One region of the Achromobacter sp. EG18 genome, then DNA from elsewhere that is predicted to be linked to it. Evidence: riboswitches for the same ligand, from Rfam matches in the RefSeq annotation. Region 1 holds a riboswitch; the other holds the start of a gene.
The links. A riboswitch is a leader RNA that binds a small molecule or an ion and turns the genes downstream of it on or off. The one in region 1 is predicted to bind glycine.
Positions count from the first base shown of each region.

Region 2: it holds a riboswitch for glycine, as region 1 does, so the genes downstream of both, AC6CR5_RS10390 (D-amino acid dehydrogenase) here and gcvT (glycine cleavage system aminomethyltransferase GcvT) in region 1, are expected to answer to the same signal.

Region 1 is NZ_CM186213.1:3,680,521-3,684,924, forward strand. It holds gene gcvP (aminomethyl-transferring glycine dehydrogenase) at 1-1,006, opposite strand, end outside; gene gcvH (glycine cleavage system protein GcvH) at 1,099-1,476, opposite strand; gene gcvT (glycine cleavage system aminomethyltransferase GcvT) at 1,574-2,674, opposite strand; glycine riboswitch at 2,762-2,884, opposite strand; glycine riboswitch at 2,918-3,010, opposite strand; gene AC6CR5_RS16835 (ZIP family metal transporter) at 3,080-3,973, opposite strand; gene AC6CR5_RS16840 (superoxide dismutase) at 4,001-4,404, opposite strand, start outside.
Region 2 is NZ_CM186213.1:2,281,748-2,286,151, reverse strand. It holds gene AC6CR5_RS10400 (PhzF family phenazine biosynthesis protein) at 1-39, shown strand, start outside; gene AC6CR5_RS10395 (sulfite exporter TauE/SafE family protein) at 184-927, shown strand; gene AC6CR5_RS10390 (D-amino acid dehydrogenase) at 979-2,208, opposite strand; glycine riboswitch at 2,253-2,339, opposite strand; glycine riboswitch at 2,341-2,432, opposite strand; gene blaELC (ELC family class C beta-lactamase) at 2,570-3,862, shown strand; gene AC6CR5_RS10380 (3-hydroxybutyryl-CoA dehydrogenase) at 3,890-4,404, opposite strand, start outside.

The sequences.
Region 1 (4,404 bases):
CCAGCAGCACCTGCGCGGTGCAAATGTTCGAGGTGGCCTTCTCGCGGCGGATGTGCTGTTCGCGCGTCTGCAGCGCCAGGCGCATCGCCGGGTTGCCTTGGGCGTCCTTGGACACGCCGACCAGGCGGCCGGCCATGTTGCGCTTGAAGGCGTCCTTGCAGGCCATGAAGCCGGCGTGCGGGCCGCCGAAACCGAACGGCACGCCGAAGCGCTGGGCCGAACCGATGGCGATGTCCGCGCCCCACTCGCCCGGCGCGGCCAGCAGCGCCAGCGCCAGCAGGTCGGTGGCCACGGCCACCACCGCGCCTTGCGCGTGGGCGGTCTCGGCCAGCTTGCGGTAGTCGGCCACCGAGCCGGTGCTGTGCGGGTACTGCAGCAGCACACCAAAGCATTCCGGCAGGCCTTCGGTCTCGTCGCCGACGGCGATCTCGATGTCCAGGCCCTCGGCGCGCGTGCGCACGACTTCGATGGTCTGCGGATGCACGTGGCGCGAGATGAAGAACACCGGGCTTTGCGACTTGGCGCTGCGGCGCGCCAGCGTCATGGCTTCGGCGGCGGCGGTGCTTTCATCGAGCAGCGAGGCGTTGGAGATGTCCAGCCCGGTCAGGTCGGCGACCATGGTCTGGTAGTTCAGCAGGGCCTCCAGGCGACCCTGCGAGATCTCGGGCTGGTACGGCGTGTAGGCCGTGTACCAGGCGGGATTCTCGAGAATGTTGCGCAACACCACGTTGGGCGTCTGCGTGCCGTAGTACCCCTGGCCGATGTAGTTGCGAAAGACCTTGTTGCGGCCGGCGATCTGCTTCAGTTCGGCCAGCACGTCGGCTTCGCTGCGCGACGGCGGCAGCGCCAGCGGCGCCTGGCTGCGGATCTTGGGCGGCACGACTTCTTCGATCAGGGCGTCCAAGCTGGGGCTGCCGATGGCGGCGAGCATGGCGGCCTGGTCGGCGTCGGAGGGGCCGATGTGGCGGGGGATGAAGTCGGTGTGGGTGTCTAGGGCGCGCGACATGGGGGGATCTCGGGATGGCGGTGTCGTCGGGAGGGACGGACGGTGATGCATGGACGGGCGGCGGCGCCAGCGCCGCGCCCGCCCTGACGGGCTTAGCCGTTGGCGATGGCTTCGTAGCCGGCGGCGTCCAGCAGCTTGTCGGCATCGGCGGCGTTGACCGGCTTGATCTTGAAGATCCAGGCGGTGAAGGCCGATTCGTTGATCAGGTTGGGGTTGCTTTCCAGCTCGTCGTTGAACGCGACGATTTCGCCGGCCACGGGCGCGTAGATGTCGGAGGCGGCCTTGACCGACTCGACCACGCCGGCGGTCTCGCCCGCGTTCAGCTTGGCGCCGACCTTGACGTCGCCGACGAAGACCAGGTCACCCAGCTGGTCCTGGGCGGTATCGGTGATGCCGACGACGAACACGTCGCCTTCGGCTTTGACCCATTCATGGGACTCGGTGTACTTGCGATCGATGGGCAGACTCATGGGAACTCCTGGGGGATTCGGATAAGGAAATGGTGTTGCGCGCCTCGCGCCGGCGGCCACGCCCCGCAGGGCCGGCCACCGGCGCGAAGCTTCGAGTTTACGAGTGTTCGACGGCTTTGCCGTTACGGACAAACGGCAGCTTGCAGACCAGGGCGGGCACCCACTTGCCGCGGATGTCGACCTCGACCGTGTCGCCCGCGGCCACGCCTTGCGGCAGGCGGGCAAAGCCGATCGACACGCCCAGCGTCGGCGACATGGTGCCGCTGGTGAGCTCGCCCACGCCCTGCGCGGTGCGCACCGCCATGTGGGCGCGCATCACCCCGCGTTCCTGCAGCTTCAGGCCGACGAAGGCGGCGGGCGTGGCGAACTGCTCCAGCGCATCGCGGCCGATGAAGCGGCGCTCGGGGTTCTTCAGGGACACCGTCCAGGTCAGCGCGGCTTCGCCGGGCTGGGTCAGTTCGTCCATGTCCTGGCCATACAGGTTCATGCCGGCTTCCAGGCGCAGCGTGTCGCGCGCGCCCAGGCCCGCCGGGCGCACGCCCTGGGCCGCCAGGTCGCGCCACAGTTGCACCGCCTCGGCCGCGGGCAGCACGATTTCGAAGCCGTCTTCGCCGGTGTAACCGGTGCGCGCCACCAGCGTGTCGTCACCGACGCGCGCGGCCACGAACGGGGTCAGCGGCTCGCTGGCGGCCTGCCAGGCCGGGCGCGCGGCCCAGACCTTGGCGCGGGCGTTGGGGCCCTGCACGGCGATCATGGCCAAGTCGCGGCGCGGCGTGATGGTGACGTCGAACTTGCCGGCCTGCTTGACGCGCTGCATCCAGGCCATGTCCTTGTCGGCGGTGCCGGCGTTGACCACCACGCGCCATTCGTCGAGCGCGAAGAAGTACACGATCAGGTCGTCGATGACGCCGCCCTGCGGGTTCAGCATGCAGGTGTAGAGCGCCTTGCCCGGTACGGTCAGCTTGGCGACGTCGTTGGCCACCAGGCGCTGCAGGAAGGCGTAGGCGTCGGGGCCCGTGACGTCGGCGTTGAGCATGTGCGAGACGTCGAACATGCCGGCGTCCTGGCGCACCGCGTGGTGCTCTTCCAGTTGCGAGCCGTAGGCCAGGGGCATATCCCAGCCGCCGAAATCGACCATGCGGGCGCCGGAGGCGATATGTTCTTCGGCCAGCGGGGTGCGTTTGAGGGGTGCGGACATGCGCGGGTACTCCGGAGCGGCAGCGGTGCCAGGGTTACGGAATGCCGCTGGCGGACAGACGGAAAACGCCCGCGCAACGGCTGAATCTTCCGCCCCTCTGTCCTTTTGCCTGAGAGTTGCCCCGCGTGGCGGGTTTGCACCTTCGGCGCCTGGGCTGCTCGCTATGTCCCTGATTGGGCAGCGGCGCCAGGTCTCTCCAGAGTGCTGCTTTGCCGAGTCCGCGCGGTGAAAACCGGGACAGGGCAAGCATGCGCGGTATGGGATACCTGAGCGATTCCGGGCGAATTGCGCCTTCGGCGGCAGCCGCGAACGGCCGCTCTCTCCCGCAACATGCGTGACAGCGCCGAAAGCATACCGCGAAACGCGGTTCCGTTGTTGATCCGCGATCGCCGCCCGGGCGCCGCTTCAGCCCAGCGCGGTGTCCAGCAGCATCATCAGCACGAAGCCCAGCATCAGCCCGCAGGTGGCGTAGACCTCGTGCCCCTTGCGGTGCGATTCAGGAATGATTTCGTGGCTGATCACGAACAGCATGGCGCCGGCGGCAAAGCCCAGGCCCCACGGCAGCAGCGCCGCCGACCAGCCCACCACGGCCGCGCCCAGCACCGCGCCCACCGGCTCGACCAGGCCCGACAGCATGCCCAGCGCCACCGCGAACGCGCGCTTGTAGCCCGCGGCGATCAACGCCACGGCCACCACCAGGCCCTCGGGGATGTCCTGGATGGCGATGCCGGTGGCCAGCGCCGTGCCGCGCACCGGGTCGTTGCCGGCGTAGCCGACGCCGATGGCCAGGCCTTCGGGCAGGTTGTGCAGGGTGATGGCGAAGACGAACAGCCAGGTACGGCGCAGCCGGTGGGCCTCGATACCTTCGCGGCCCTTGATGAAATGCTCGTGAGGCAGCAACCGGTCCATCAGCAACAGCGCCGCCGCCCCCAGCAGGATGGCGGCGCCCACCGTCAGGCCGGCGCCCCACGGCCCCGCGCCCTGCGCCTCGGCCGCCGCGATGCCCGGCGCCACCAGCGAGAAGGCGCTGGCGGCCAGCATCACGCCGGCGCCGAAGCCGAACATGCTGTCCTGCATCTTCTGCGGGATGGTGCGCGCGAACAGGATCGGCAACGTGCCCGCCGCGGTGGCGCCCGCGGCGACCATGCCGCCCAGCAGGGCGTCGGCCACGTGCGGCGCGTGGTCGTTGAAATAGGCCCACATCTGGTGCAGGCCCAGGCAGGCGACCAGCACCGCCAGCGTCCAGACACTGACGCTGGTGGCCGCGGGCCGAATGCGATGACGGCTGAAGGTATTCATGGACCGCTGCCCCCGCGCAATGCCGGCTCAGCCCACGGCGGCGGCGTAGCGGCGCGCCACCTCGGGCCAATCGATCACATTGTAGAAGGCGCCGATGTATTCCGGGCGGCGGTTCTGGTACTTGAGATAGTAGGCGTGTTCCCACACGTCCAGGCCCAGGATCGGCGTGTTGCCCTGCATCAGCGGGCTGTCCTGGTTGGCACTGCTTTCCACCGCCAGCTTGCCGGCGGGCGTCACGCTGAGCCAGGCCCAGCCGCTGCCGAAGCGCGTCAGCGCGGCCTTGGTGAAGGCTTCTCGGAAGGCGGCGTGGCCACCCAGTTCGGTGTCGATGGCGCGGGCCAGCGCGCCGTCGGGCTCGCCCCCGCCCCGTGGCGACATGACCGACCAGAACAGGCTGTGGTTGGCGTGGCCGCCGCCGTTGTTGCGCACCG
Region 2 (4,404 bases), 1.4 Mb from region 1:
CAGGCCGCGTTGTACCTGCGCGGCACGATCTTCCTGTGAACCGCGCCGCCATCACCGAAAACCTATTGCCTCATCAACACTTCAAATAAGGCCGCCGCGACACGCGCCTAGAATCTGCCGTCACGAGAGCCGGACGGATCGATCCTTCCGACGCCGGACACGACAACAAGGAGACGCAGGGCAATGGATGCGGTGTGGATAGTCGCCGTCGGGGCGGCCGTGGCGGGATTCGTGCAGGGCCTGTCGGGCTTTGCCTTCGGCATGGTGGCCATGTCGTTCTGGGCCTGGGTGCTGGATCCGCGGCTGGCGGCGGCGCTGGCCGTGTTCGGCGCGCTCACCGGCCAGCTGCTGGCGGTATTCTCGGTGCGGCGCGGCTTCAACTGGCCGTTGCTGTGGCCCTTCCTGCTCGGTGGCCTGGCCGGTATTCCGCTGGGCGTCCTGATCCTGCCGCACCTGGACATGGACTGGTTCAAGGCCGTGCTGGGCGCGCTGCTGGCGCTGTGGTGTCCGGTCATGCTGATGGCGCAGCGCTTGCCGCGCATCGGCGGCAATCGCTGGGGGGACGGCGCGGTCGGACTGGTGGGCGGCGTGATGGGCGGCATCGGCGGCTTCGCCGGCAGCGTGCCGACCCTCTGGTGCACGCTGCGCGGTTTCGGCAAGGACACGCAGCGCGCCGTGATCCAGAATTTCAACCTGTCGATGCTGGCCGTGACCATGGCCACCTACCTGGCCACGGGCATCGTCACGCGCGACATGGCGCCCATGTTCGCCGTGGTGGCGCCGGCCATGCTGATCCCCACGCTGCTGGGCACGCGCCTGTACATCGGCATATCGGAAGTCACGTTCCGCCGCCTGGTGCTGGGGTTGCTGACCTGCTCGGGACTGACATTGCTGGCCTCCTCGGTGCCGCGGCTGCTGGGGTATTGAGGGCCGGTCCGCGTCCGGCCCGCTCCCGGCCTGTGCTCTGCCGCAATGGCTTTACGACAGTCCGACCCCCTCCCGCACACTCGCCGCCAGCATCTGCGCCGTGGCCGCCGACAGCGTCCAGCCCAGGTGCCCATGGCCGGTGTTGTAGAACACGCCGGGCCGCTTGCCGGGGCCGACGCGCGGCATCATGTCGGGCATCATCGGCCGCAACCCGCACCAGGGCACCACGCGCGCCGTGCGCACGCCGGGAAAGTGGCGGCGGGTCCAGTCCACCAGCGGCTGGATGCGTTCGGCGCGGATGTCCAGGTTGAAGCCGTTGAACTCGGCCGTGCCGGCCACGCGGAAACGGTCGCCCAGGCGGCTGGTGACGATCTTGGCGGCCTCGTCCAGCAGGCTCACGCTGGGCGCGGCGGCCTGGCTGGCGGCGTCGTCCAGGTGCACGCTGATCGAATAGCCCTTGACCGGATAGATGTTCAGCCTGTCGCCCAATTGCCGCGCGAACTGGCGGCTGGCGGCGCCGGCGCAGACCACGATGGCGTCGGTCTCGTGCTGTTCGTGCCGCGTGCCGTCCTCGCGCGCCAGGTCCAGCACGTAGGGCAGGCCGTCGCGGCTGATGGCGCGGATGTCGGCATCCTGTTCGAAGCGCACGCCGCGGCGCGCGCAGGCCCGCGCCAGGCCGCTGGTGAACTTGTGGATGTCGCCGGTGGCGTCGGACGGCGTATAGAAGCCGCCGTGGCAGGGCGTTTGCAGCGTCGGCTCGATGCCGCGGATTTCCTCCGGCGTGACGGCGTGCCGCTCCAGCCCGCCTTCGCGCAGCAGCGCGTTGGCGCGGCGCGCGGTCTCGAAGCTGGCGGCATCGTGGTAGATGTGCAGGATGCCGCGGCGCTCCAGGTCGAAATCGATGCCTTCCTCCTCGGCCATGGCGTACAGGTGCTGGCGCGCCTCGATCGCCATGCGCGTGGTGGCGATGGTGTTCTGGCGATAGTTGCGGATCTGCCCCATGAACTGGGCCAGCCATGAATACTTGTGCCAGCTCGGACGCGGATTGAGCAGCAGCGGCGCGTCGTGGCGGCCGAGGCAGCGCAGGCCTTTCAGGATGGTGGCGGCGCTGTTCCAGACTTCGGCATTGCTGGCGGACAACTGGCCGCCGTTGGCGTAGGACGTCTCCATGGCGGGATAGCGCTGACGGTCGTAGACGGTGACGTCGTAGCCCAGTTTGCTCAAGGCGTAGGCGGACGTGACGCCGGTGATACCGGCGCCGATGATGGCGATGCGGGGCATGATGGCTCCAGATGGCGTGGCCACGATCCGATGATCGCGGCACCCCATCTGTCTCTGTACCTGAGAGCTTCACCCGGGCGCGAGGGCGCGGGTTCCCCTTCGGTGGGCGCCAGGCGCCTCTCTCCAGATTGTCTAGACCGCGCAGTCCTGTTGCCTGAGAGTTTCCGGGGCGGTTGCTCCGTCGGCGCCCGTCACGGGGGACGGGACTCTTCTGCGGGGTTTTGAATCGACGCAGTGAGAATAGCCAAAATCTGCCGCGAGCGGGACTCAGGGTTAATACCAGGAAGGAGGCGGATAGGCTCTACACTGGGCGCCAACCCGCGCGGCACGCGCCGGTCAGAAAACGAAAGGACGATCCCGCATGCGCGCTCCGGCAATGTTCCGTATTTCCCTGCTATCCGCGACGTTGGCGCTGGCCCTGGCCGGCACCGCCTCGGCCAGCCCGGCCGTTGCGCAAGCGCCCGCCGCCAAGGCAGCCACGGCATCGGCCTCCGCATCCACGCCCGCATCTTCGCCGACATCCACGCCGGCATCCCCCGCCCAGGCGTCCGCGACACCGGCATCCACGCCCGCCAAGGCCGATCGCGCCACCGCCGCCGTCGACGCCGCGGTGGCCGAGGTCATGCGCCAATACGGCATCGACGGCATGGCCATCGGCGTCAGCCACAATGGCGAGCAGCGCTTCTTCAACTATGGCGACGCCTCGCGCCAGCCGCGCCGCGCCGTTTCCAGCGACACCCTGTTCGAACTGGGTTCGATCAGCAAGACCTTCACCGTCACGCTGGCCGCCTACGCGCAGGCCACGGGCCGCCTGTCGCTGGCCGACAGTCCGGCCAAGTGGGTGCCCGAGCTGCAAGGCAGCGAATTCGCCAAGCTGACGCTGGTGAACCTGGCCACGCACACCGCCGGCGGCTTTCCCTTGCAGGTGCCGGACGCGGTCCAGAACACGGCGCAACTGATGGACTACCTCAAGGCCTGGACCCCGCAGTATGCGCCCGGCACGAAGCGCACCTATGCCAACCCCAGCATCGGCATGCTGGGCGTGGTGGCGGCACGCGCGCTGGGCGAGTCCTACGTGGCGGCGATGGAGCAGCAGTTGTTTCCCAAGCTGGGCCTGCGCGACACCTGGCTGGAGGTGCCGCCGCGCAAGATGCCCGACTACGCCCAGGGCTACGACAAGCAGGACGCGCCGGTGCGCGTGAACCCGGGCGTGCTGGCCGACGAGGCCTACGGCGTGAAGTCCAGCGCCCGCGACATGCTGCGTTTCATCGAGATCAATCTGGGCGCCGTGCCAGTTGACGCCACGCTGCAGCGTGCCATCGCCGAGACCCACACCGGCTATTACCAGTTGGGCGCGATGACGCAGGACCTGATCTGGGAACAGTATCGCTACCCGGTGGCGGTGGACGACCTGGTGCGCGGCAACTCCGCCCAGGTCGCGTTCGAGACCCTGCCGGTCAAGGCCCTGCAACCGCCGCTGGCGCCGCGGCAGTCGGTGTGGGTCAACAAGACCGGCGCCACCAATGGCTTTGGCGCCTACGTGGCATTCGTGCCGTCGCGCAAGCTCGGCATCGTGATCCTGGCCAACCGCAACTATCCCAACCAGGCGCGGGTGCGGTTGGCGTTGCGGGTGCTCGAGGCGCTGGCGCCGTGAATGCCGCCGGCCGGCGCGCAGCGGCCTTCAGGATCGGGCCGCAGGGCGCGCCTGGCCGGCCGCCCTGGCGCCGTCGAACCTCGGCAGCAGCCCCATGATCTCCAGCCGCGCGCACAACTCGCCCAGCCGCCGCAGCTTGTACGCTTCGACGTCCATGCCGCCATAGTCGTAGAAGCCTTGCCCTTCGCGCAGGCCGTTGCGCCCCTGTTCCATGTTGCGTTCGATGATGGCCGGGGCCGCGAAGCGCGTATCTAGCGCGCCGGACAGGTAGCGCGAGGCGTAGTAGAGGATGTCGCCGCCGCCCCAGTCGATGAACTCCAGCAGGCCCAGCACCGAGAAGCGCAGGCCGAAGCCCAGCCGCACGGCGGTGTCGATGTCCTCGGCGCTGGCCACGCCTTCCTCGACCATGCGGGCCGCCTCGTTCATGGCCAGCGCCTGGATGCGCGGCACGATGTAGCCGGCGGCGGGCGCGCACCGCACCGGCGTCTTGCCGGCCAGGCGCAGCACCGCCAGCAGGTCCTGCAACGCCACGTCGCTGGTCC